DNA from 3 places in the Kitasatospora sp. NPDC056531 genome. Region 3 is predicted to be linked to each of the others. Evidence: riboswitches for the same ligand, from Rfam matches in the RefSeq annotation. Region 3 holds a riboswitch; each other region holds the start of a gene.
The links. Region 3 has a riboswitch for cyclic di-AMP ahead of ACFQ87_RS04685 (M23 family metallopeptidase). Riboswitches for the same ligand answer to the same signal wherever they lie in the genome.
Positions count from the first base shown of each region.

Region 1: another riboswitch for cyclic di-AMP. It lies ahead of ACFQ87_RS27455 (peptidoglycan DD-metalloendopeptidase family protein); the one in region 3 lies ahead of ACFQ87_RS04685 (M23 family metallopeptidase).
Region 2: another riboswitch for cyclic di-AMP. It lies ahead of ACFQ87_RS43815 (LysM peptidoglycan-binding domain-containing protein); the one in region 3 lies ahead of ACFQ87_RS04685 (M23 family metallopeptidase).

Region 1 covers NZ_JBHTTU010000038.1:35,089-40,371, reverse strand. The annotation lists gene ACFQ87_RS27465 (hypothetical protein) at 1-184, opposite strand, end outside; gene ACFQ87_RS27460 (hypothetical protein) at 169-390, opposite strand; gene ACFQ87_RS27455 (peptidoglycan DD-metalloendopeptidase family protein) at 764-1,882, opposite strand; cyclic di-AMP (ydaO/yuaA leader) riboswitch at 1,885-2,059, opposite strand; gene ACFQ87_RS27450 (MFS transporter) at 2,462-3,916, shown strand; gene purB (adenylosuccinate lyase) at 3,924-5,283, opposite strand, start outside.
Region 2 covers NZ_JBHTTU010000190.1:520-5,802, reverse strand. The annotation lists partial or broken gene ACFQ87_RS43835 (AraC family transcriptional regulator) at 1-626, opposite strand, end outside; gene ACFQ87_RS43830 (MFS transporter) at 693-1,907, shown strand; gene ACFQ87_RS43825 (hypothetical protein) at 2,613-2,975, shown strand; cyclic di-AMP (ydaO/yuaA leader) riboswitch at 3,244-3,445, shown strand; gene ACFQ87_RS43820 (hypothetical protein) at 3,419-3,604, opposite strand; gene ACFQ87_RS43815 (LysM peptidoglycan-binding domain-containing protein) at 3,522-4,181, shown strand; gene ACFQ87_RS43810 (hypothetical protein) at 4,578-5,018, opposite strand.
Region 3 covers NZ_JBHTTU010000002.1:419,610-434,201, reverse strand. The annotation lists gene ACFQ87_RS04745 (TROVE domain-containing protein) at 1-1,397, shown strand, start outside; gene lhgO (L-2-hydroxyglutarate oxidase) at 1,830-3,065, shown strand; gene trmB (tRNA (guanosine(46)-N7)-methyltransferase TrmB) at 3,246-4,031, shown strand; gene ACFQ87_RS04730 (PrsW family intramembrane metalloprotease) at 4,148-5,488, shown strand; tRNA gene ACFQ87_RS04725 (tRNA-Met) at 5,574-5,647, shown strand; gene ACFQ87_RS04720 (hypothetical protein) at 5,845-6,696, shown strand; gene ACFQ87_RS04715 (hypothetical protein) at 7,104-8,270, shown strand; gene ACFQ87_RS04710 (GNAT family N-acetyltransferase) at 8,267-8,710, opposite strand; gene ACFQ87_RS04705 (hypothetical protein) at 8,737-9,492, opposite strand; gene ACFQ87_RS04700 (sensor domain-containing protein) at 9,603-10,346, opposite strand; gene ACFQ87_RS04695 (GNAT family N-acetyltransferase) at 10,511-11,098, opposite strand; gene ACFQ87_RS04690 (hypothetical protein) at 11,142-12,032, shown strand; gene ACFQ87_RS04685 (M23 family metallopeptidase) at 12,128-12,976, opposite strand; cyclic di-AMP (ydaO/yuaA leader) riboswitch at 12,989-13,147, opposite strand; gene ACFQ87_RS04680 (YiaA/YiaB family inner membrane protein) at 13,344-13,634, shown strand; gene ACFQ87_RS04675 (alpha/beta fold hydrolase) at 13,730-14,554, shown strand.

The DNA.
Region 1 (5,283 bases), on a different contig from region 3:
GCGAGTACGCGAAGAAGCCGATGATCGAGGCCTCGAGGACGATGTACGCCATGACCGCGAACAGCCCCGAGGCCATCCCGGCGACCCGGCCCAGCCCGTGCGAGATGTACCCGTAGAACGCCCCGGCGGCCGTGATGTGGCGGGCCATCGCCACGTACCCGACCGAGATCACCGTGAGCGCCACGGTCGCCACGATGTACGCGGCGGGCGACCGGCCCCGTTGCCCTGCCCGACGACGATCGGCAGGTTCCCGGTCATCGCGGTGATCGGGGCCTCCGTGGCGACCGCCATGAACACCACGCCCACCAGGCCGACCGAGCCCGCCTTCAACCGGTCGACCCCGCCCGCGTCGGCCCGTTCCCCGACCGCGTCCCCGCTCCCGACCGCCATACGGCCTCCTCGCCCGTCCAGACCCTCACGCAAGCGGAGCAAGGCCGGGCGCCGACTGCCCGACAGCATCGCGCGACCGGGGCCGCGCCCAAAAGACGACGAATCTCGCCAAAGCCAGCAGGAGTTGACGCCCAGTTCGACCACTCGAACTCATCCGGAGCCGCGAACGGCAACGGCCGGCCCGGCTCCACGAGGGGTCCTCGCGAAGCCGGGCCGGCCTTGGGCGTGTCCCGCGCCCATGTCCACCAGTGCGGCGATCACCCGGTCGAGCGGTCACCCGACATGACCATCCCGGGCGGTCGATTCGCCCCGCACCAGCGGTGGTTCCTGAAACCCGCGGTCAGCGCGGGGTCCGAACAGGGTCTGCGCAGCGTCAGAGCGCGACGCCGTGCGCCCGCAGGTAGGTGACCGGGTTGATGTCCGAGCCGTACTCCGACCCGGTGCGGATCTCGAAGTGCAGGTGCGGGCCGGTCACGTTGCCGGTGGCGCCGGAGAGGCCGAGCCGCTGGCCGACGGTGACGGTCTGACCGATCTTCACACCGATCACGGAGAGGTGCGCGTACTGGGCGTACTTGCCGTCGGCGAGCTTGATCTCGACCTCGTTGCCGTAGGCACCGCCGTTGCCGGCCTTCACCACGACACCGTTGGCGACCGCGCGCACCGGGGTGCCGGTGGAGGCGACGAAGTCCTGGCCGGTGTGGTGGCCGGAGGCCCACATCGAGCCGGCCACGCCGTAGGCCTCGCCCAGCACCGGGTTGGCCAGCGGGGCGACGTAGCCGAAGGTGGCGGCGACCGGGGCGGCAGCGACGGCCTTAGCCGGAGCGGCGGTGACGGCCTTAGCCGGGGCGGCAGCGACGGCCTTAGCCGGAGCGGCGGTGACGGCCTTAGCCGGGGCGGCAGCGACGGCCTTAGCCGGAGCGGCGTTCTGAATCCGGGTCTGGACCTGGGCGCCCGGCTTGGCGGCCTCGGTCTGAACCTGCACCTGAGCGCCTGCGGCAGCTGCGGCGCTCTGGGTGACCGGAGCGGCCGGCTCGGCCGGGGCCGCGGGCTCGGCCGGGGCCGCGGGCTCGGCCGGGGCCGCGGGCTCGGCCGGAGCGGCCAGCTGGGCCGGAGCAGCCGACTGGGCGGCGGCATCGGCGTGGGCCGCGAGCGACAGCCACTGACCCGGGAAGATCAGGTTCGGGTCGGCACCGACCACCGAGCGGTTCTGCTCGTACAACGCGGGCCAGCCGCCCTCGACGTTCCTGGCGTCAGCGATCTTGGACAGGCTGTCGCCGCCGACGACGCGGTAGCCCTCGTGGGCGGCGGCCGGGGCCGCCGACTCGGCGTCGACGGCGGCGGCGTGCTGCACGACCGAGGCGGCCGGGGCGTTGTGGGCCTGGGCGCTCATCGTGGTCACGAGCGGCAGGGCGAAGGAGACACCGGTGACGGCGGTGGCGATGCCGATGCGGGCGGCGCGGGGCAGGGCGATACGACGAGCCTGAGCAGGCATGGGATTCCTCTCCGACGCCTGCGAGGTGAGCTGTCGGGTTCGGGCTGGAGCTGCCCGGCCGCATGCGCGGCTTCACCCCAAGCCGGTCCTGGACGTTCGCGCTGAACAGCGCGGACCTCCGGTCCGGCGACTTACCTGTGGGTCCCCCGCTCCTGCCGTGCAGAGCTCAGTTCGAACCACCGGACAGCGGCAGGACTCGGCGTTCCACCCGGTGGGTCCACCCGGGCTGGCCAGGTAGTCGCTGAACTAAAACCCATCCGTTCGGGTGAAGCAATGTCGATCTCTTGAACCGGCGACAACCCTCCGGGGCGCGGTGACCCTCCGCATGACCCGCAGCACAGTGCGTACACAATCCATTCACTCGGCGCCACTGATCCACGACCCTTCGCCGACCTCGGCGGCCCAGAGTGACCGTCCGCTCACGCACCGACCACCCCGGACACACCGTCCCGGTGACCCTTGTCACGTGCACCCCGCCGGGCGCAGGATCAGGCCGTGGCCACCTCAACGGCCGGCACCCTGCGCCTGAGCACCGCGCAGGGCCGCTGGGTTCTCCTGGCAACGGTGCTCGGTTCCAGCATGGCGCTGCTCGACGGCACCGTGGTGAACGTCGCCCTGCCCCGGATCGGCGCCGACCTCGGTGCCTCCCTGGCGTCCCTGCAATGGACGCTGAACGCCTATCTGCTCACCCTGGCGGGCCTGATCCTGCTCGGCGGCGCGCTCGGCGACCGGTACGGAAGGCGCAAGGTCTTCCTGATCGGCGTGGTCTGGTTCGCCGCCGCCTCCGCGGCCTGCGCCCTCGCCCCGAACATCAACGTGCTGATCGCCGCCCGCGCCGTCCAGGGCATCGGCGGGGCGCTGCTCACCCCTGGCTCGCTCGCCATGCTCCAGGCCGTCTTCCATCCTGACGACCGCTCGGCGGCGGTGGGCCTGTGGTCCGGCCTCGGCGGGGTGTCCGCGGCCATCGGCCCCTTCCTCGGCGGCTGGCTGGTGGACGGCCCCGGCTGGCGCTGGATCTTCCTGCTGAACCTGCCGCTGGCCGCCGCCGTGATCGCGGTCACCTCCCGCTACGTCCCGGAGAGCCGCGACGAGTCCGCCTCCGGCCGCTTCGACGTGCCCGGCGCACTGCTCGCCGCACTCGCCCTCGGCGCGATCACCTACGCGCTCACCGCCGCAGGGGAGGGCCTGTCCCCCGCCGTCTGGCTCACCGGCGCGATCGGCCTGCTGCTCGGCGCCGCCTTCGTCGCCGTCGAGCGCCGCGTGCCCGATCCGATGCTGCCGCTCGGGCTGTTCTCGTCCCGGCTGTTCACCGCCGTGAACCTGGTCACCCTCTGCGTCTACGCGGCCTTCAGCGGGGTGTTCTTCCTGCTCGTGGTCCAACTGCAGATCGTGTCCGGCTTCTCGCCCCTGGTCTCGGGCTTCGCCCTGGTGCCGATCACGGTGCTGATGCTGACCCTGTCGGCGCGCGCCGGCCGCCTCGGCAAGCGGATCGGCCCGCGCATCCCGCTCACCGTCGGCCCGCTGCTCTGCGCCGCCGGGGTGCTGCTGATGCTGCGCACCGGCCCCGGCTCCTCCTACTGGGCGGACGTGCTGCCCGCCGTCGCGGTGATGGGCAGCGGGATGACCCTGCTGGTCGCACCGCTGACCGCGACGGTGCTGGCCGCCGTCGACGTACGGCACGCGGGCATCGCCAGCGGCGTCAACAACGCCGCCGCCCGCGCGGCCGGCCTGCTCGCGGTGGCCGCCCTCCCCGCGCTGGCCGGCCTGAGCGGCGATGCCTACCGGGTGCCGTCCTCGGTGGACTCCGCCTTCCACACCGCGATGCTGATCTGCGCGGGCCTGCTGGCCTGCGGCGGGCTGATCGCCTTCGTCACCGTCCGGGGCAACGTGCTCACCCCGGACGAGCACCCGGTGGCCGAGCCGAACTGCGACTGGCCCTGCGCCACCACCACCCCGCCGCTCGACCCCGGACACACCAAGACGCCCGAGGGCCCCGCCACCGGAACGGTGGCAGGGCCCTCGCCAGACAACTGACGCCGCGTCAGAGGATGTCGGCGGGCGCGTACTTGGCCGCCTCCGGGTAGGCCGCCGCGACGGCCTCCACCTGGCGGACCACCTCGGCGACCTGCGCCCCGGCCGCACCGGTGAACGACAGCTTGTCGGCCAGCAGCGCGTCCAGCGCCGCCCGGTCCAGCGGGATCCGCTCGTCGGCGGCCAGTCGGTCCAGCAGCTCGTTCTCCCGGGCGCCCGCGCGCATGGCCAGCGCGGAGGCGACGGCGTGCTCCTTGATGACCTCGTGCCCGGTCTCCCGGCCGACGCCCGCGCGCACCGCGCCCATCAGCACCTTGGTGGTGGCCAGGAACGGCAGGTAGCGGTCCAGCTCGGCCTCGACCACGGCCGGGAAGGCGCCGAACTCGTCGAGGACGGTCAGGAAGGTTTCCAGCAGGCCGTCGAAGGCGAAGAAGGCGTCCGGCAGCGCGACCCGGCGCACCACCGAGCAGGAGACGTCGCCCTCGTTCCACTGGTCACCGGCCAGCTCGCCGGTCATCGAGGCGTAGCCGCGCAGGATCACGGCCAGGCCGTTGACACGCTCACAGGAGCGGGTGTTCATCTTGTGCGGCATCGCAGAGGAGCCGACCTGGCCCTCCTTGAAGCCCTCCGTCACCAGCTCGTGGCCGGCCATCAAACGGATGGTCTTGGCCAGGCTGGACGGCGCGGCGGCCAGCTGGACGAGGGCGGTGAGCACCTCGAAGTCCAGCGAGCGCGGGTAGACCTGGCCCACGCTGGTCAGCACGTTCTCGAAGCCGAGGTGCCCGGCGACCCGGCGCTCCAGCTCGGCCAGCTTCTCGGTGTCGCCGCCGAGCAGGTCCAGCATGTCCTGGGCGGTGCCGACCGGGCCCTTGATCCCGCGCAGCGGGTAGCGGGCAATCAGCTCCTCCAGGCGACGGAAGGCGACCAGCAGCTCGTCGGCGATCGACGCGAAGCGCTTGCCCAGGGTGGTGGCCTGCGCGGCCACGTTGTGCGAGCGGCCGGCCATGACCAGCTCGGAGTGCTGGGCGGCGAGGCTGGCCAGGCGCACCAGCACGGCCACCGTACGGTCCCGCACGTGCTCCAGGGACTGGCGGATCTGCAGCTGCTCGACGTTCTCGGTCAGATCCCGGGAGGTCATGCCCTTGTGGATCTGCTCGTGGCCGGCGAGCTCGCTGAACTCCTCGATGCGGGCCTTCACGTCGTGGCGGGTGATCCGCTCACGGGCGGCGATCGAGCCGAGGTCGACCTGGTCGATCACCCGCTCGTAGTCGGCGACGGCGTTCGCCGGCACCTCGACACCGAGGTCCTGCTGGGCCTTCAGGACGGCGAGCCACAGGTGGCGCTCAAGGACCACCTTGTGCTCGGGGGAC
Region 2 (5,283 bases), on a different contig from region 3:
GCGAGAAGTACCAGGGCGTGGTGCAGTCGCAGCTGGGTGCGCCACTGGGGGAAGGTCATCCCGAGGTCGGCGCGGAAGAGCCGGGAGAGGGTGCGGTCGCTGGCGCCGACGGCGCGGCCGAGTTCGGCGAGGGTGCGGTGGTCGGCCGGGTCGGCGTGCAGCAGCTCGCACAGCGACCGGAGCAGAGGCGTGCTCGGGGTGGGCAGGTGCAGCGGCTGTCGGGGTGAGGCGCGCAGCTGGTCGAGCAGGACGGCGCGCAGCCGGGCGCGTTCGGGGCCGTCGTCCTCGGGGGGACGGGTGTAGGCGATGATCAGCTCGCGCAGCAGCGGGCCGACGGCGAGGACGGTGGGCCGGTCGAGGGCCAGCGGGTTGTCGGTGGCGGGCAGGCCGACGAGGTGGAGTTCGAGCTCGCCGTGCGCCTGGTGGGCGTGGATGGTGCCGGCCGGGATCCAGAGCGCGCGGTTGCCGGGGGCGACCCAGGAGCCGGCGTCGGTGGTGATCGCGACCACGCCCCGGGCGGCGTAGGCGATCTGGTGGTCGTCGTGGCGGTGGGCGTCGATCCCGGTGCCGGAGGGCAGCAGCTGGGCGCGGGTCGGGGCGACGGGATCGTGGCGGATCTTCGACATTGACTGGCAGATTATCGGAAGTCCGACAGGATGTGCTGGCCCGAGCATGTCCGGATGACGAAACGGCTGTCGCAGAATACGTCGATCGCACTGCTGTCCGTCGGACACTCCTGCGTGGACGTCTACCAGGGTGCGGTGGCCGCCCTGGTGCCCTTCCTGGTGGCCGAGCGCGGCTACGGCTACGCCGCCGTGTCGGGCGTGGTGCTGGCCGCCTCGCTGCTGTCCTCGGTGGCGCAGCCGCTGTTCGGGGCGCTCACCGACCGGTGGCCGCTGCCCTGGCTGCTGCCGGTCAGCACACTGCTGGGCGGCGCGGGCATCGCGCTCAGCGGCGTGGGCGGCTCCTACGGGCCGACGCTCGCCTGCGTGGCGCTGTCCGGCGTCGGGGTGGCCGCCTACCCCCCAGAATCGGCGCAGGTGGCCCGCTCGGTCGCGCAGGGCGCCGGGGCCGGCCACCGGGGGATGGCCTGGTTCTCGCTGGGCGGCAACCTGGGCTTCGCGGCGGCCCCGCTGCTGGTCGCCGTGGTGGTCGGGACCGGCGGGCTGCGGCTGACCCCGCTGCTCCTGCTGCCGGCCCTGGCGGGCGCCGCGCTGTGCCCGCCGGTGCTGCGCGAGCTGGCGCGGCGGCGCGCCGCCGGGGAGGGCGCGGTGCGGAAGGCGGGCCGGGACGACCGGGCCTCCTTCGTGAAGCTGTCGCTGGCCGTGGTGTGCCGCTCGATCGCCTTCGTCGGCCTGAGCACCTTCCTGTCCCTGTTCGCCACCCAGCGCCTCGGCGGCGGGACGGCGGCCGGCACCGCGGCGCTGGTGGTGCTGTACGCGGGCGGCGCGGTGGGTTCGGTGCTGGGCGGGGCGCTGGCGGACCGGTGGGGCCGGGTCGCGGTGGCGCGCTGGTCGTACCTGGTCGCGGCGGTGGCGGTGGCCGGGGTGCTGCTGGTGCCGGGCCCGGCGCTGTACCTGTTCGTGGCGCTGACCTCAGCGGGCCTGTACGTGCCGTTCTCGCTGCAGGTCACGCTCGGGCAGGACTACCTGCCCAGCCGGATCGGCACCGCGAGCGGGATCACCCTCGGGCTGACGGTCAGCATCGGCGGCCTGGCCAGCCCGCTGATCGGAGCCCTCGCGGACGCGACCTCCCTGCGGACGGCGCTGCTACCGCTGGTGGTGATGCCGGTGCTGAGCTGGGCGCTGTTCCGCAGCCTGCCGGAGCCTGCGGTGCCGGAGACGGAAGCGGCGACTGCCCGCACCCCGGACACACCGCCGGAGCGTCATCCCTGGTCCGGGCCGTGATCCGCAGCAGATCCCCACTGGTCTCCACTTGCTCGACCTGCACCGCGGCCGGCTGCGGCAGCAGGTCCCCCACCGTGACAACACACACAGCCAGCCTGCCACCGCCAACAAGCCGACACCACACGCCGGTTGAAGCGATCACCGACTACGAGAATCTTGTAAGAGCCGTTCACTGGACACGCCCTCGATCCGGGTTCGATCTTCTTCGTGAGGCATGAGATTGTCTGGTTGTGTCAGAGATGGTGAGTGGGTGGAGGCGGCCTTGGCCGAGGCTTCGTCTCCTTCGAGGTCGCAACGGGTTCGCGCCGGGAGTGACCTTGCTTCCTGCGCCGATGTTCCTGAGGCTGCGTAAGCGTTGATGGGTCTGCTGCTGGACGTCGAGGACACGGCGGGGACGGTGGCCGCCGTGAGGCTCGTCGCTCCCGCGGTTGCCGGGGCCGACGACGGCCAGGCGCGGCAATCGGTCTACGGATCTCCCGCCCGGCTGCCTGGGCCCACCCCCAGGGTCGGCCGGCTACGGCCTGCTGCAGCTCCAGCAGGTGGAAGGCCGGCTGCTGGTCGGCCACGGCGGCTCGATGCCCGGCTTTCTCGTCTCGCTCTTGTTCAGCTCGCAGGACGATGTGGTGGCCGTCACGCTCGCCAACACCACGGCCGGCCTCAACCTCGGCCGGCTGGCCCGCGACCTGATCGCGATCACCGCCGAGCATGAGCCGCGGGATCCCCGAGCCCTGGTGGCCCTTCGCCGACGCCGACCAGGAACTGCTGGCGCAGACCGGCCCCTGGTACTGGGGCGCCAGCGCGGTCGCGCTGCACCTGCGAGCCGGCCGTGTGCTGGAGCTCACAGCGCTGGGCGGTGCGGCCCGTACCTCACGGTTCCGGCCCGAGCCGGACGGGACCTGGACCGGGCTGGACGGCTACTGCGCGGGCGAGCCGCTGCGTGTGGTGCGCCGGGCCGACGGCGCGGTCGACCACCTGGACCGGGCCGGCTTCGTCCACACCCGCACCCCGTACGATCCGGCAGCCGAGGTGCCGGACGGCGTCGGCGCGCAGGGCTGGCGGGCGGGCTGACCACTGGTCAGGTCGACGCGCCAAAGGGCGGGCGCGCCGGCCCGGACCTGCGACCCGCACGGCGCGCCATCGGGCGGTGGCCGCCGCACTGGGTGCGGCGGCCCGCGCTGACACGCACTCATAGGGGCGTTGCCGAATCGTTATCAAGCGCTATTGCGGATCATTCGGACAATCCGGCCGGACCGTGACCCAGCTCACGAGGGCTTGTGCTATTGGCTCCGTGCCGTTTACGGTCCTTCTCGTTCGTCTCCGTACGAAACGAACCCCGCTCTCCGGAACGCCGAATCCTGCCGCCGGATCGGGCGGGCACGTGCATCCATGAAGCACCGCGGCAGGAGCGGGGGACCCACAGGTAAGTCGCCTCATCCGGACTGGTTCCGGCGGGGCTAGGGGTGAAGCCGCGTCTCTGTGCGGCCGGGCAACTCCAGCCCGAACCCGACAGCTCACCTCGCAGGCGTGTGAGAGGAATCGCTCTTCATGCTGCCCGTCAACGCTCGCCCCAGCCTGTTCGCTGTCGGTTCCGTCAAGCGCATCGTCGCGGCCGCCGTGGTCGTCGGCGTCGGCGCCGGCATCCCGGTGGTCGCCGCCACCGCCGCGAACGCCGCCCCCGTCAAGTCCGCCCCGGTCAAGTCCGCCCCGGTGCACTCGGCCCCGGCCGCCGCCCCGCAGGCGCCCGCCGGCTACACCGTCCAGAGCGGTGACTCCCTCACCAAGATCGCCACCGCGCACCACGTGCAGGGTGGCTGGCAGAAGCTCTACGACCTCAACAAGTCCGTGCTGACCAAGGGCCCGGGCAAGATCTACCCTGGCCAGCACCTGACCCTGGGCGGGGCCGCCCCGGCGCCTGCCGCGGCTCCGGCCAAGCCGGCCGCCGCCAGCCCGCTGGCCGCGACCCCGGCCGCTCCGGTCGCCAACACCCCGGCCGCGCTGCAGGCGCTCGCGGCCTCGATCGTCCCGGCGAACCAACTGGCCTCGTTCGACCAGATCATCAGCCACGAGAGCGGCTGGAACATCCACGCCACGAACCCGAGCTCGGGTGCCTACGGCCTGCCGCAGGCGCTGCCCGGCAACAAGATGGCCTCGGCCGGTTCCGACTGGCAGAACAACCCCGCCACCCAGCTCAAGTGGGCCCTGCAGTACATGAACACCGTCTACGGCAGCCCGAACGCCGCCTGGGCGTTCTGGCAGGTGCACAACGCGTACTGATCGGACCTGATCGGCCTCTTCGAACCGATGGGTCCGAGCGAGTACCGCCCGTCGGCCGGATGTACGGCGGCTGACGGGCTGCCGAGCGGCCACCTGACCGGCCCGGTTCACGTCGCGGTGCGTGAGCCGGGCCGTCGGCGTACCCGGGGTCCGGACGGGACCGCGGCGCGGTCTGACCCCTCCACGCGGTGCGCCCGGCGGGAGGGCGGGTGCACCGAGCGGGCTTGGCAGGCGAGTCGGTGTGGTTCCTGGCGGGATGCATCCCGGGTCCCGCGACCCGACGGGGCGCCCGGAGAACGCGCGTCGCCGGTGCGAAGGCCGAGCGTCAGGAGCTTGCCGTCGGTGGCCGCACGGGGGGGCGACCAAGGGGTCGCCTCCGTCGGCGGGCCCCGCTTCTCAGGCCTTGGCGGTGAGCCAGGCGCCGAGGCCGCCGCAGCCGCGGGCGTCGTAGGTGGTGCTGCGGTAGCCGGCCGGGATGGGCGAGTACGGGCAGGTCCAGATGCCGTTGCGGACCAGCTCGTGGAACCAGGCGCCGACGCCGCTGCAGCCTCGGGAGTCGTAGTTCGTCAGCACGTAGCCGGAGACGATCGGCGAGCCGGAGCAGGTCCACAGGCGGTTCTGGGCGGGCTGCTGGAACCATGCGCCGTGGTTGTTGCAGCCGCCGGGGTTGTACATGGTGATGACGTAGCCGTTCGGGACGGGTGCCCCGGAGCAGCTCCAGCCGCCGGCCGCCGAGGCGGTGCCGGCCGTCGTGCCGGCGAGGGCGGCCGCGAGCACGGCGACCGTCGCGGCCGCCCTTCCGGCGCGGGTCATCAGCTGGCGGAGGATCGTGGTCACGGCGACATCGTTCCGATCGGTCGTCTCCCCGCCGTCGGAGCGGCACGGGAGGGCGTAACAACGGGACGCGCCGCACCTTAGCGGCGGTGATCAGTTCCCCGATAGATCTGGATCGAACGATCGCCATATCTGACCGGAAACGGTCCGTCAAACCTCGTGGACCGGAACACCCGGGGCGCGATCTCCGGCGCGACGGTGTCCGCCGTCGGCGGCTGGCGGTTGCCCCGCGAGGCAAATTTGAACGTGTTCAATTAGCGCGCTAGGC
Region 3 (14,592 bases):
ACCGCGACGACCGCTACACCGCGCTGGTGCGCGAACTCGCCGTCGCCGACCCGGAGTGGACCCTCGGGCTGCTGCGCTGGCTGCGGTACGGGGCGCAGATGCGCACCGCCGCGCTGGTCGGCGCCGCCGAGTTCACCCGGGCCCGGCTGGACGCGGGCGCCCACGGCTACTCCCGGCAGGCCGTCGACGCCGTGCTGCGGCGCGCCGACGAGCCCGGCGAGCTGCTCGCGTACTGGACCTCGCGCTACGGCCGAGCGCTGCCCAAGCCGCTCAAGCGCGGCGTCGCGGACGCGGTGCGGCGGCTGTACGACGCGCGCTCGCTGCTCAAGTACGACACCGCAGCCAAGGGGTACCGCTTCGGCGACGTCCTGGAGTTGACCCACCCGACGCCGGACCCGGACAAGCCCTGGCAGGGCGCGCTGTTCGGCTACGCGCTGGACCGCCGGCACCGGCCGGAGGAGGCCGTCCCGCCCGCGGCCGTCCCGCTGCTGACCGCCAACCGCGAGCTGCTCGCGCTGCCGGTCGAGGAGCGCCGGGCGACCGTGACCGCCGAGGACGGCGCCGAGCGGCTGGCCGCCGCCGGGCTGACCTGGGAGGCGCTGGCCGGTTGGCTGCAGGGCCCGCTGGACGCCGCGGTCTGGGAGGCGATCATCCCCTCCATGGGCCCGATGGCGCTGGTGCGGAACCTGCGCAACTTCGACAAGGCCGGGGTGTCGGACGCGGTCGCGGCCGGGGTGGCCCGGCGGATCTCCGATCCGGGCGAGGTGCGGCGCTCGCGCCAGTTCCCGTTCCGCTACCTGGCCGCCTACCGGCACGCGCCCTCGCTGCGGTGGGGGCACGCGCTGGAGACGGCACTCGGCCACTCGCTCGCCAACGTGCCCGAGCTGCCCGGCCGCACGCTGATCCTGGTCGACCGCTCCGGCTCGATGTTCGACCGGCCCAGCGCCCAGACCCAGCTCAACCGGGCGGACTCGGCGGCGATCTTCGGCACCGCGCTGAAGATCCGGGCGGCCGAGGCCGACCTGGTCGAGTTCGGCACCACCAGCCGGGTGATCGAGGTCGGCCGCGGCGAGGCGGTACTGCGGGTGCTGGATCGTTTCAGCAGCCTCGGCGGCACCAACACCGCCCAGGCCGTCCGCAGCCACCACCGGGGCCACGACCGGGTGGTCATCGTCACCGACGAGCAGACCGGCTTCGGCTACCGGGGCAGCGATCCGCTCTCCGCGGTCCCGGCCGACGTCCCGGTCTACACCTGGAACCTGGCGGGCTACGCCCAGGGCCACGGCCCCAGCGGCGGCGCCAACCGGCACACCTTCGGCGGCCTGAGCGACGCGGCCTTCCGGCTGATCCCGCTGCTGGAGGCGGGGACGAACGCCGGGTGGCCCTGGGAGGCGTAGCCGACGGGGGACGGCGGTGACGCGCGGGGCCGGGGGGCCCGGCGCGGCACCCCGAGGCACGGCCGGGGGGACGGCGGTGACGCGCGGGGCCGGGGGGCCGAGCGCGACACGCCGCGGCCGGACGAGAAAGGGGGGCAGTGGCGGCGCGCGGGGTCGGGGGACCCGGCGCGCCGCCACTGCGGCCGGCGGGGAGACCGGCCGCCCGCCCCGGGGCGGGCGGCGACACACTGCCGCCCACCCCGGCGTACCGGGCACCCGGCGCGCCACCACGCGAACGGACGGGACCACGCATCCGCGCGGCGGAGCCTTCACGGGCCGACCGGCGTGCGGGGAAGCGGCTCCGCCCGACGGCACGACGCACTCTCGACCCCCACCCGTCCCCGTGGCAGCATCGGCGGCAGACGGGGACCGGGCGGCGGACAGGAGCGCGAAGTGACGGGCGAGTTCGATGTCGTGGTCGTGGGCGGCGGGATCGTCGGGCTGGCCACGGCCCATGCGCTGACCCTGGCCGACCCCGGTCTGCGGATCGCCGTACTGGAGAAGGAGCCCGGCTTCGCGGCCCACCAGACCGGGCGCAACAGCGGGGTGATCCACAGCGGCATCTACTACCGCCCCGGTTCGTACAAGGCCCGGTTCGCCGTCGCGGGTGCCGCCGAGCTGGTGGCGTTCTGCCGCGAGCACGGCATCCCGTACGAGGTGACCGGCAAGCTGATCGTGGCCACCGACGCCGCCGAGCTGCCCCGGCTGTCCGTGCTGGCCGAGCGGGGGCGGGCGAACGGCATCCCGGTGACCGAGCTGGACCGGGCCGGGATCGCCCGACACGAGCCGGAGGTCAGCGGCCTGGCCGGACTGCACGTCGGGACGACCGGCATCTGCGACTTCCCGGCCGTCGCGACGACGTACGCCCGGCTGGCCCGGGAAGCGGGCGCCGAGCTGCGGCCCGGCACCGAGGTGCGGGCGGTGGCCAGGCGGAGGGACGGCGTGACGGTCGGCACCGCCGACGGGGAGCTGCGCGCCCGGGTGCTGGTGAACTGCGCCGGGCTGCACAGCGACCGGATCGCCCGGCTGGCCGGGGACGACCCCGGCGTGCGGATCGTGCCGTTCCGCGGCGAGTACTACGAACTGGCGGAGAAGCGGCGGGACTTGGTGCGCGGCCTGGTCTACCCGGTGCCCGACCCGGCCTTCCCCTTCCTCGGCGTGCACCTCACCCGGGGCGTCCACGGGGACGTCCACGTCGGCCCGAACGCGGTGCCCGCGCTGGCCCGCGAGGGCTACGACTGGCGCACCGTCCACCCGCGCGACCTGGCCGACACCCTCGCCTTCCCCGGTACCTGGCGGATCCTGCGCCGGCACTGGCGCTACGAGGTCGGCGAGCTGCACCGCTCGCTGTCCAAGCGGGCGTTCACCGCTGCCGTCCAGCGGCTGCTGCCCGCCGTGACCGGCGCCGACCTGGTGCCGACCACCGCCGGGGTACGGGCCCAGGCGGTGGCCCGGGACGGCTCGCTGCTGGACGACTTCGCCTTCGCCGGCTTCGACCCGGAGGACCCGCGCTCCCCGCGCCGTACCGTCCACGTGCTGAACGCCCCCTCCCCCGCCGCGACGGCCTCGCTGCCGATCGGCCGCGAGGTGGCCCGCCGGGCGCTGGCCGCGTTGGAGGCGGGCGGCTGAGCCGCTCCCGGCCGGGGCCGGGCCGGACGGACCGAGCGGCCGGGAGCCGCGAACGAGCCGCGCGGCCGCAGCCCGGATGAGCCCCGTCACACACCCCGACGGGTGCCACGCACGGCCCCGTAGACTCGGGGGATTGTGACTGCCACCGCCCCGATCCCCCAGCAATCGCCGTCCGCCCGGATGTCCGCCGCGCCGGCCGCCTACCCCGCGCCGATGTACCCGCACAAGGCCACCGAGGCCCAGCACCGCGAGCGGCGCATCCGCAGCTTCCAGCCGCGCCGGGGCCGGATGACCAACGCCCAGGCGGGCGCCCTGGACCGCAGCTGGGAGACGTACGGCATCCCGATCGACGGCAGCCCGCTGGACCTGCGGGAGCTGTTCCGCGGTCTGCCGGTCACCCTGGAGATCGGCTTCGGCATGGGCGAGACCACCGCCGCGATGGCCGCCGCCGACCCGTCGACGGGCATCCTCGCCGCCGACGTGCACACCCCGGGCCACGGCAACCTGCTCGGCCTGCTGGAGCGCGACGGTTCGCAGAACGTCCGGCTGGCCGCCGGTGACGCCGTCATCCTGCTGCGCGACATGCTGCCGAACGCCTCGCTGGCCGGACTCCGGGTCTACTTCGCCGACCCGTGGCCCAAGCCCAAGCACCACAAGCGCCGGCTGGTCCAACCGTCCTTCCTCGACCTCGTGCTGCCCCGGCTCGCCCCCGGCGCCCTGGTGCACTGCGCGACCGACTGGGAGCCGTACGCGGAGCAGATGCTGGCCGTGCTGTCCGCCTCGCCGGAGCTGGAGAACCTGCACCCGGAGGGTGACGGCACCGGCTGGCTGGAGCCCGCGGACCACCCGGACGGCAGCATCCCCGGCTACGCACCGCGACCGGACTGGCGACCCGTCACCAAGTTCGAGCGCGCCGGGATCGCCAAGGGCCACGTGGTGCACGACCTGCTGTTCCGCCGCCGCTGAGCCCTCGGCCGCCGTTCGAACAGGCGGCGGCCGACTGAGCGGCCGGTCGTGCGACCGGCGGACGGTTCGTCCCGAGTCCTCCCGACGGGCTGCTGCCGTGGCCTACCCTGTGCCGCATGGGCAGCCCGTCCGGCGGCGGGTTCCGGACCCGCGGACGCGCCGCCGCCGACGTACCGGGGACGGTCCCGCGCACCGGCGGCACCCGGACCATCCCGGGGCCCCGGGGGCGCCGGGCCCACCAGCTGCTGCCCCGGCCGGGTGGCGCGTTGCCGCCGGCCGGCTCCGCCGCTTCCACCTCTCCCGCCTCTCCCGCCTCTCCCGCCGTGACGAGCACGTCCGCGCCACCACCGGGTCGCGGCCGCTCGATGGCGCTCTCCTCGGTCACCGCGACCGCCGTACTGATCCTGATCGGCTGCGGGGTGCTGATCCTGCACCTGGTGCAGCGGCAGACCGGCACGGTCGGACTGCTGGTCGGCCTGGGCCTGGCGATGGTGCCGCTGCCCTTCGTGCTCGGCGGCCTGGCCTGGCTCAACCTGACCGCCCGGGTGCCGCTGCGGCACACCGTGTTCTGCCTCGGCTGGGGCGCCTGCGCGGCCACCACGGTCGCGATCCTGGCCAACAACTGGACCGCCGACTACCTGACCACGCACCCGGGCCGGCTCGGTGAGCTGCTCGGCGCCGGGATCGCCACCCCGCTGATCGAGGAGAGCGCCAAGGCCACCGCCCTGGTGGTGCTGCTCCTGCCGCTCGGCCAACGGCTGCGCTGCCACGGCCGCCGCACCGGGCGCCCCTGCGCGCCGCTGCTGCAACGGTCGCCCGCGCCCCGGCGCCCCCGCCCGTACGAGCGCCGCCCGGCCGGACCGCACGCCCGAGGCCGACTGCGGCTGCGCCCCTACCTTCGGCCGCTGCCGTACCTGTGCCCGGCCCCGCTCTCCGGCGGCACCCCGCACCGCCGCTCCCGGCCGCGCACCCTGGCCGCCGGAGTGGTGCTCGGCGGGATGACGGCCTGCGGCTTCGCCTTCGTCGAGAACGTCCTCTACCTGGGCCGGGCCTTCACCACCGACCAGCGGAACCGGCTGGACAACATCGGCCTGGGCGACCGGCCCAGCCTGCGGGACTTCGACAGCACCGTGCAGACCTTCGTGCTGCGCGCCCTGCTCTCCCCCTTCGCCCACCCGCTGTTCACCGCACTCACCGGGATCGGCCTGGCCGTCGCCCTGACCACCGGACGGCGCTGGCTGGCCCGGCTGGCCGCGCCGGCCGGGCTGCTGCTGGCGATGGTGCTGCACGGCACCTGGAACGCCGCGGCCGACCTGGGGACGGACGGGTTCCTGGTGGTCTACGGGGTGCTGATGGTGCCCTGCTTCGTGGCGCTGGTCTGCTTCGCGGCCTGGGCGAGATCCCGGGCGACCCGGCACGCCTCGCGGCGCGGGCGGCGGGCGGCCGGGGCGGTCTGAGAGCCCTGCTCGGCGCCGCCGGCTCAGGCGCCCGAAGAACCGATTTCCCATCTCGGCGACTTCCACGTATTGTTGTGTTCACCGACGCGGGGTGGAGCAGCTCGGTAGCTCGCTGGGCTCATAACCCAGAGGTCGCAGGTTCAAATCCTGTCCCCGCTACTCAGTAGCCGAAGGGCCCGGAGGATTCTTCCTCCGGGCCTTTTGCGTTCCCGGGTACGGGCAGAGCACGTTCCTGCCACGAACCTGTAACAGGGGCCGGATCCAAGATCTGCTGTCCGGGGCCTCCCCCATACTGCTGAGGAAAAATTCATCCAGTTGGGGGCGGCAGGGCCGTGCCCCGGGACAGGAACCATCTCATGCTGTCGAAGCGCCTGGTCAGCACCGCCGCGATCTGCCTTCTGCTCGGAGCGGGCACCGCCGCCTGCGGCGACAACAAGGACAAGTCCGCGGACAAGGCCGCCGCGCCCGCGACCGCCGCCGCGACCACCGCCGCCGCGACTCCGACCGCTACGCCGACCCCGACCCCGACCGTCGCGCCGCTGGACACCGACAAGCTGACCGCGCAGGAGATCGAGAAGCAGGCCAAGGACGCGTTGGCCGCCGCCACCGCCTTCAAGATGTCCGGCACCATTGCCGACGTAGACGGCAACATGGACATGGACCTGGCCATGGACAACAAGGGCCAGTGCAAGGGCACCATGTCCCTGCCGGGCATGGGCAAGATCGAGATCATCAACGATGGCAAGGCCTCCTACATGAAGGGGGACAGCGCCTTCTGGACGGCCATCAGCAGCAAGAACGGCGGCAAGGACGGCGGCAAGGTCGCCGAGCTCCTCAAGGGTCGTTACCTGACCGGGTTCGACAGCGACCCGCAGATGAAGATGATGACCAGCTTCTGCAGCCTCACCGACTTCAGCAAGCAGATCACCGACGGCAAGACCAACAAGGCCGAGAAGGGCTCTCCGGGCAACATCAACGGCCTGAAGACCTTCAGCCTCAAGGTCACCGACGACTCGGGCGAGCTGTCGACGCTCCACATCGCCACCGAGGGCAAGCCCTACCCGGTCCGGATCGAGACGGACTCGGCCAAGGACGGCAAGACCACGATCAACCTCACCGACTTCGACAAGCCGCTGACCGTCCAGGCCCCGCCGGCCGACAACACGATCGACTTCTCGAAGTTCAAGGACCAGATCAAGACCGCCTGAGCAACGGCCGCGAATAATCCGTTGCCCTCCCGACAGGGGGCTGCCTACAGTGGCGGCACACTGAAAGGAGGTGATCCTGAATTGAGTTCCATCAGGATGCGTGAGGTGGCTGCTCGCTAGAGCCGCCCCTGCCTGCGCAGGGTGAGGCCCCTGGCCTCCGGCAGGCGAAATCCACAGCAGTCACCCAGCCCGCGGGCTCACCGGAACATCCCCGGTGCCTCGGTGCCAGGCCAGTGCACGGGCCGGCATCGAGGAGCAGCCCGCGGGCTGTCTGTGTTTTCAGGGCCGGTCCCGTCGTAGCGGAGGCGCCCCCGGGCCGTTCCCGTGGTGGGACCGCGGCGCTAGAGTCGGCGCGGCCCCACCACAGGAACGACGGGGCGCAGCGGAGCGGACACTGGGGGTGGGCGATGGCGAAGGCGCGACGGGTCGGCACGTCGGCGCTGCGGACGGCGCAGCGGGCGGCCGCCGGGGTGCTCGGCGGGACGGGACTTCTCGGGCTGCTGCTGTTCGCACTCGGCCGGGAGCACGCCTGGCAGGCACTCGGCGGCGGGCTGGTGGTGGCCGGGGCCTCGACGGTGGTCGGCGGTGCGCTGGGCTTCCTGTTCGGGGTGCCCCGGGTGAAGAGCGGCTCCGGCGAGCCGCAGGGCTCGTACGCGCCGAACACCAACCTGGAGCAGGTGTCGGACTGGCTGACCAAGGTGCTGCTGGGCGTCGGGCTGACCCAGCTCGGTTCGCTCGGTGAGCGACTGCACCAGCTCGGTACGGCGCTGGCGCCCGCGCTGGGCGGGGAGGACGCGGCGGTGCCGTTCGCGGCCGCGCTGGTGCTGTACTTCCTGGTCCTCGGCTTCCTGGCCGGCTGGCTGGTGACCCGGCTCGCGCTGCCGCAGGCGCTGACCGACGCGGACCAGGCGCTGGACCTCTTCCTGGCCGGGCAGGACCGCGACCGGCACGGCGACAAGGTGGGCGCGGACGACCTGCGGGTGCGCGCGATGCAGCACCTCGGGCTGCTCGGCGGCAGTGCCGAGCAACCGGCGGCGCTGGCAGCGCAGTTGCCGCCCTCCTCGGGCTCCCCCGCCGGACCGGAGGGCGTGGTCGCCGAGGTCCGCTCCACCGCGAAGCGCTCGGCGCTGACCGTCGACCAGGTGCGGGACCTCTTCGCGGACGGCTCCGAGGGCCGCCGGATCCAGGCGCTCGCACTGATGCAGGGCGACCCGTCACTGGCGGACCTGCCGTGCGTGCTGGACGCGATCGAGCACCCGCGCTCGGGCTTCGAGCAGTACCACGCGCTGCTGGCCGCGCGGGGCCTGCTCTCCCGGCTGCCCGGCACCGAGGCGCAGCGGCTGCGGGACGCGGTGGCGGCGCAGTTGGTCGACCCGCGGGGGATTCCGTACGGGTCGGACCGCAGTTGGCTGGCGGAGAAGATCCTGTCCCGGCTGCAGGTGGCGGCCTTCGTCCCGGCGCAGGCTTCGCCGCCTTCGTCGACGGCCCGGCCCGCTCCGTCGGCACCGTCGGCACCGCCCGCTCCGTCGGCACCGTCGGCACCGCCCGTTCCGCCGGTCGGCGACGACTCCTAGACGGTGAAGCGCAGTTCGGGCTGCTCCCAGGGGGTCTTGGCCCGCGGCGGGCGGGTACCGGTGCGCTCGGCGCCCAGCTGCCGGTAGAAGCCCTCGGCGGGCGGGTGCGAGACGACCTTGACCGCCGCGATCCCGGCCTCGCGGGCGCGGTCGAGCATGTCGGCGATCAACTGCCGTCCGATGCCGAGCCCCTGGGCCTCGTCTGCGACGAACATCAGGTCCAGCTCGGCCGGTTCGCGGATCAGCGCGTAGAAGCCGAGCAGCCGGTCGTCGTCGGTCACGGCCATCCCGACCTCGTGGCGCTCCACGTAGTCGGGCGTCACGACGTAGCCGTCGATCATCGCGAAGTACGCGCCGCGGTAGGCGCTGGAGGCCTGGATCAGCGCGGTGAGCCGGTCGGCGTCGGCCGGCGCGGCGGGCCGGATCGTGGTCTCGCTCATGCGAGCGAGTATAGGAACGAAATGGCCTAGTGACTATTACCGATCCGACTGCCGCCGAGCTCCCGGCGGCGGTGGTCGGCGGCCCGCAGCACCAGCACCCGGCGGGTGCGGCCGTCCCCGCGGGGGACGCGGCGGACCTCGCTGGATATCCGGTGCTCGCCGAGCGCGTACCGCAGCCGGTCGAGGTGCCCGCAACGGCGCCCGTACCCGTCGTACAGCGGCTGGACGCGGACCTCGCCGTCCGCGGCGGTGACCCGGACCAGCTCGGCCAGTGCGGCCAACTGATGCTCGGGGCCGAACAGTTCAGGGTAGGCGAAGAGCAGGTAGCCGCTCAGGGTGAGGGCGAAGGTGCCGTCCGCGAAGGGCAGTCGGGGCAGCGCAGCGGCCACGTACCGCTGGGGGTGGGCGGCCGAGTCGGCGGTGAACAGTCGGCGGGCGCGGTCCCAGCTGCGCAGGTAGCGCTCCGACCGGCAGCGGCCGGTCGCCGGGTACAGGTGCGGGCGGGCCGCCATCGCGGCGGCCATCGAGCCCCGGGCCGCCAGGGCGTGGTCCGCCACCTCGGGCAGCGGCAGGGCGTACGCCGGGTCGGCGGCGATCACCCGGCAGCCCAGCTCGCGCGCCTCGGCGGCCAGGCCCGCCGCGCCGCCGGGGCAGTCCAGCAGCGGCCCGGGCAGGGCGGCGAGCAGGGCGCGGGTGAGGCCGAACGTGGCGCAGTACTCGTCCAGCGGACGGGAGGTGATCAGGATGCCGGGGTTCGGCGCGGAGGTCCGTGCGGCGGCCACCCGGCCATCCGAACACGGGCCGGCCCCGACCGCATCCGGAGCGCGGTCGGGGCCTCGAACGGTGGATCGGGCCCGCACGGCGGGCCGGCGGGCCCGGACGGCGGGCGGGTTCAGCGCCCGAGCAGGCCCAGGGCGGCGGCCCGGTTGACATTGGTCAGGCCGCGGACCAGCCTCGCGGTGAGGAAGACCAGCAGCACCCCGGCCATCGAGAACGCGGCGATCTGCCAGGTGCCCTCGACGTAGTAGACGTGCCGGACGTGGTCGCTGTCGGTGAAGTCGAACAGCTGGTAGCCGCGCCAGTGGGTGTAGGTCGGGAAGACCCAGTGGTAGAGCGGGTAGAGCGCCATCGCCCAGCCGAGCAGCAGGAACACCAGCGTCATGGCGAAGCTGAACACCGCCCACGGGAACATCACCACCTGGTACAGCACGGCCTTCCAGCCCGCCGCGTCCGCCAGCCGCGCGGTGATCGCGCCCCAGCCACCCGGACGGACCTGGCGCACCGGCGCCGGCCCGGGCACGTCCAGGCCGAGCATGCCGCGCACCCGGGCCCGCTCCAGCCGGCCGAAGCCGCGGGAGACGATGGTCAGGCCGGCCAGCACCGGCAGGCCGAGGACGGTGACGAAGGTGCCGAGGCCGAAGCAGAACATGGTGATCGCGACGGTGAAGGCGGCGATCGCCACCGGCAGGCCGGTGAGCGCGTAGCCGATCTCGCGGTAGTAGTGCGCGGAGAACGGCGCCCGCCAGAAAGCCGGCGGCTGCTCCGTCCGGCGGGCCCGGACGGGGCGCGGGCCCTCGTCGTCGTGACCGCCCAGGACGTCCCACTCGTGGTCCAGCGTGCTTCGGCTGCTGCTCATGTCCCGGCCCCCGGCCCCTCGATCTCGCGGTCGTTCGTACTCGCTGACGTCGTCCAGTCTGGTCGAACCACAGGTCGGGGGGTATCCGGGGGACCGGCGGATCGGGGGTGGGGTTAACCCCCCGTCCGGTCCGCTACCGGCTCGCTTCCGGTCCGCTTCCGGGATCAGGACGAAGCGAAGGGGGCGGACGGGCCCGGCCACTCGTCGACGAGCAGCGAGTACAGGTACGAGTCCGACCAGACGCCGCCCTTGTACAGGTCGTGCCGCACCCGCCCCTCCAGCTGGAAGCCGAGCCTGGTGAGCACCTTGGCGGAGGGCTTGTTGTCCACGTCGACCCGGGCGGCCAGCCGGTGCAGCCCGAGCGGGCCGAAGGCGAGCTCGCAGAGCAGCCCGGCGATCTCGCCCGCGTAGCCGCGGCCCCACACCCCGCGGCTCAGCACGTAACCGAGGTGAGCGGAGCGGTACTTGCCGAGGGTGAGGCTGGCGTGCGCGATCGGCAGCGCGTCCGCCGGGTCCTCGGCGCCCTCCCGCCGGACGACGGCGAGGCGGTAGGTGTCCCGCTCCTCGGCCATCGCCTCCTCCAGGTACAGCTCGATCTGGTCGGCGCAGGTCTCCCGGTCGCGCGGCTCGAAGGGGAGGTAGCGGGTCACCTCCGGGTCGCTGTACAACGCGTACAGCGCGTCCACTTCCTCCGGGGTGTGGTGGTACTCGCGGATGGCGAGCCTGGGGCCGGTGAGGCGTACGGGGACCATGGCTGCCGACCCTACCCCCCGTCCGACGGCTACCGTTCGGAATATGAACGACGAAGACCTGCGGCTCGCCCCGCGCACCAGGGCCGCCGACCTGCTCGACTGGGCGGCCGAGCAGGACCGCGCGCCGGTGGCCGAGCAGCCTCTGCGCACGGTGCTGGCGCTGCTGGAACTGGGCGAGGGCAGGATGCACGACGGCTGGCCCGAACTGACCTCCGACGCGGTGGAGCACCTGCTGTACGAGCGGCTCCACCTCTACGTCCAACCCGCCCCGGAGGCGGACCCGCTCGCGTACGGCAACGCCGTGCGGCTGTTGATCGACCACCAGCGGGCGGCGAAGCGGCTCAACGCCAAGCGCCAGGAGCGGCTGCACGCCGAGGCCGAGTGGCAGGGCGAGGTCGCGGCCGGGCTGCTGCGCCGCGCCGACCTGGTCACCTGGCCGCGGCTGTACGCGGTGCTGCTGCATGCCCACGGCGTGGACACCGCGGACGGGGCGGCGGTGCGGGACTGGCTGGCCGGCTTCGCCGGGCTCGACGAGGAGGAGCGGCTGGCCGGGTTCGAGGCGCTGGTGGCGACCGGCTGGCTGGACGAACCGGACGAGCAGGGCTGGGGGCCGGGCCGGGTGCTGTCGGTCGGCATGGCCACCGACGGCGCGCGGCGACTGCTGGAACAGGGCCTGATGCGGCGCAGCTACCGCAACCTGGCCGAGCTGAACGCGCTGGGGCGGCCGATGCCGGACGAACTGGCCGGGGACTTCGGGGAGTTCGAGACGGCGGCGGCCGAGGTCGCGCTCGATCTGATCGGCGGGTGGACGGTGCCGGGGCTGCCGCGGCTGCTGGTGGAGGAGTTCCCGGAGCTGGCGCCGGAGCCGGGGGCGGAGGAGATCGACGCCTACCTGGCGCAGCTGCCGGCGGAGTCTGCGGAGTCTGCGGAGTGAACGGCCGAGGGCCCCGGGTGTCCGGGGCCCTCGGGCGTCGCGTCGGAGGCTCCCGGTTCTCGTCGGGGCTCCCGCCAGGAGTTCAGGGGTTCCCGTCAGGGGTTGAGGCCGCGCTGCTGGAGCCAGGTCTCCGGGTCGACCGGGGCGCCGCCACCCGGGCGGACCTCCAGGTGCAGGTGCGGGCCGGTGACGTTGCCGGTCGCGCCGACCTTGCCGATCTGCTGGCCGGAACCGACCGCGCCGGAGCCCTTGATGATCGAGGAGAGGTGGCAGTACCAGATCTCGGTGCCGTCGGGCAGGGTCTCGACGATCCGGTAGCCGTACGCGCCGGACCAGCCAGCCGAGGTGATGGTGCCCTGGCCCACCGCGTAGACCGGAGTGCCGGTGTCGGCGGCGAAGTCCAGGCCGGTGTGCAGGTGGGCCCAGTAGCGGGCGCTCTGGCCGTAGTGGGCGGAGAGGTTGTAGTCCTTCACCGGCAGGGTGAGGGCAGCGGCCTTGGCACGCTCGGCCTCGGCGGCGGCGCGCTTGGCGTCGGCCTCCTTCGCGGCGGCCTTCGCCTCGGCCTCCTTCGCCGCCTGCAGGCGGGCGCCCTCCTCGGCGGCGGTGCGCTGACTGTCGGCCTGCTGCTGGATGCGGGCGGCGAGCGCGAGGCCGGGGTCGGCGGCGAGGGTGACCGGGGCCTCGTCCGCGGCCTCGACGGCGGGCGCGGCGGCCGGGGTGGCGGAGGCGAAGCCGGTGGCGCCCAGGGTGGCGGCGACGGCGGTGACGCCGAGCAGCGGGGAGGCCCCGCGGGTCTGACGCGGCATCCGGTGGCGGTTGGCCTCGGCCTCCGGAGCGAAGTCGTCGGTGCCGAGCGACTCGGTCCCGTCCGTGCCGGGGTGGTCGAGGAGCTGGGTACCGGCTGCGGGGCCGGCCGGGTGTGCCGGGGTGTGCGTCGACGCCACGGAGGCGCGCTCCTTTCCTTCCTTCGCGCCTACCGGGTTAGCTGACGGGTTCGGAGCAGGAAGGTCTCCTACGGCCGGGCCGGGGCCCCGCCGATTCACCCCAAGGAACGTGGTTCCCCGGCTCCCTGACCTGCCCGGAGGCCGGTCGGCGGGATTAGGCGACGGCGCACGGTGCCGTCTGGGTACGGCGTTGACGACCGCGCTGCGTTATCAAACGTTAATCCTAGGAGGCCCTGATTCCAAGCCATCCGTCCGGGACGGCTGGGGGGCAGGTGGTCGGACGTCAACGAACGACCCATCATTCGCCTAGTCCATCTGAGTACTCCTACTCATGTGCGGCCCGGCCGCGCCGCCGCATCCTGACGCCATGAGCGCACCGATGCAGTCACGCACCACGGCCGCGTACTACGTCCAGGCCGTCCTCTCGTTCGCGATCTCCGGCGGGGCCCTCGCCGTCGGGATCGCCTACCTGCCCGTCGGCGGGTGGACCAGGGCCTTCCTCGGGATCGGCCTCCTCTACACCGTCACCTCCGCCTTCACGCTGGCCAAGGTGATCCGGGACCGACAGGAGTCCTCGGACACCGTCGCCCGGGTCGACCAGGCCCGACTGGAGAAGCTGCTCAGCGAGCACGATCCGTTCCGGGCCGAGGGGGTCTGAGCCGTTCCCGGGACACCGGCAGAAGGGGTTGACGGCTAAGGCTATTAGCCATAGCTTTATGGCTATCGGCAGCACCGACCCCGTGGAGGACCACCGTGAACGGCACCGTCACCCCGAACACCCAGTACCTCGACGTCCCCGGCGGCCGGATCGCCTTCGACGACACCCGGCAGGGCGACGGCACCCCCGTCGTCCTGCTCCCCGGAATGCTCGACAGCCGCCGCGCCTACCGGCACCTGCACCCGCTGCTCACCGCCGCCGGGCGCCGGGTCATCACCATGGACGTGCGCGGCTTCGGCGAGTCCTCGATCGTCTGGGACGACTACAGCCCGGCCGCCGTCGCCACCGACGTCCTCGCCCTGCTCGACCACCTCGGCATCGAGCGGGCCGTCCTGGTCGGGCAGTCCTACACCGGGGCGACCGTGGTCAAGCTCGCCGGGGACGCTCCCCAGCGGGTCGCCGGAATCGCGCTGATCGACGCCTTCGTCGAGCACCGGGCCAACGCCCTGATGCGCGGCGTGATGGCCGTCATGGGCACCGCGATGGTCCACTGGCCGGCCGTCTGGGGTTTCTACCTGCGCAAGATGGCCTTCCCCGGCCCCCGACCCGCCGACCTCGACACGTACGTGGCCGGGCTGGTCGCCGCCCTGCGCACCCCCGGGCGCAAGACCGCCACCCGCGGACACGTCGCCGGGGACTCCGCGCCGATCGGCTGGTGCGCGGCCGCCCGCTGCCCCTCGCTCGTCCTGATGGGCAGCAAGGACCCCGACTTCCCGGACCCGGCGGCCGTCGCCGAGCGCCAGGCCGCGGCGCTCGGCACCCGGAAGGTGATGATCGAGGGGTCCGGCCACTACCCGATGGCCGACAACCCGCAGGCCGTCGCGGACGCCCTGCTGCCCTTCCTCGCCGAGCTCGCCTGAACCCGCCGAGCCCGCCGAGCCCGCCGAGCCCGCCGAAC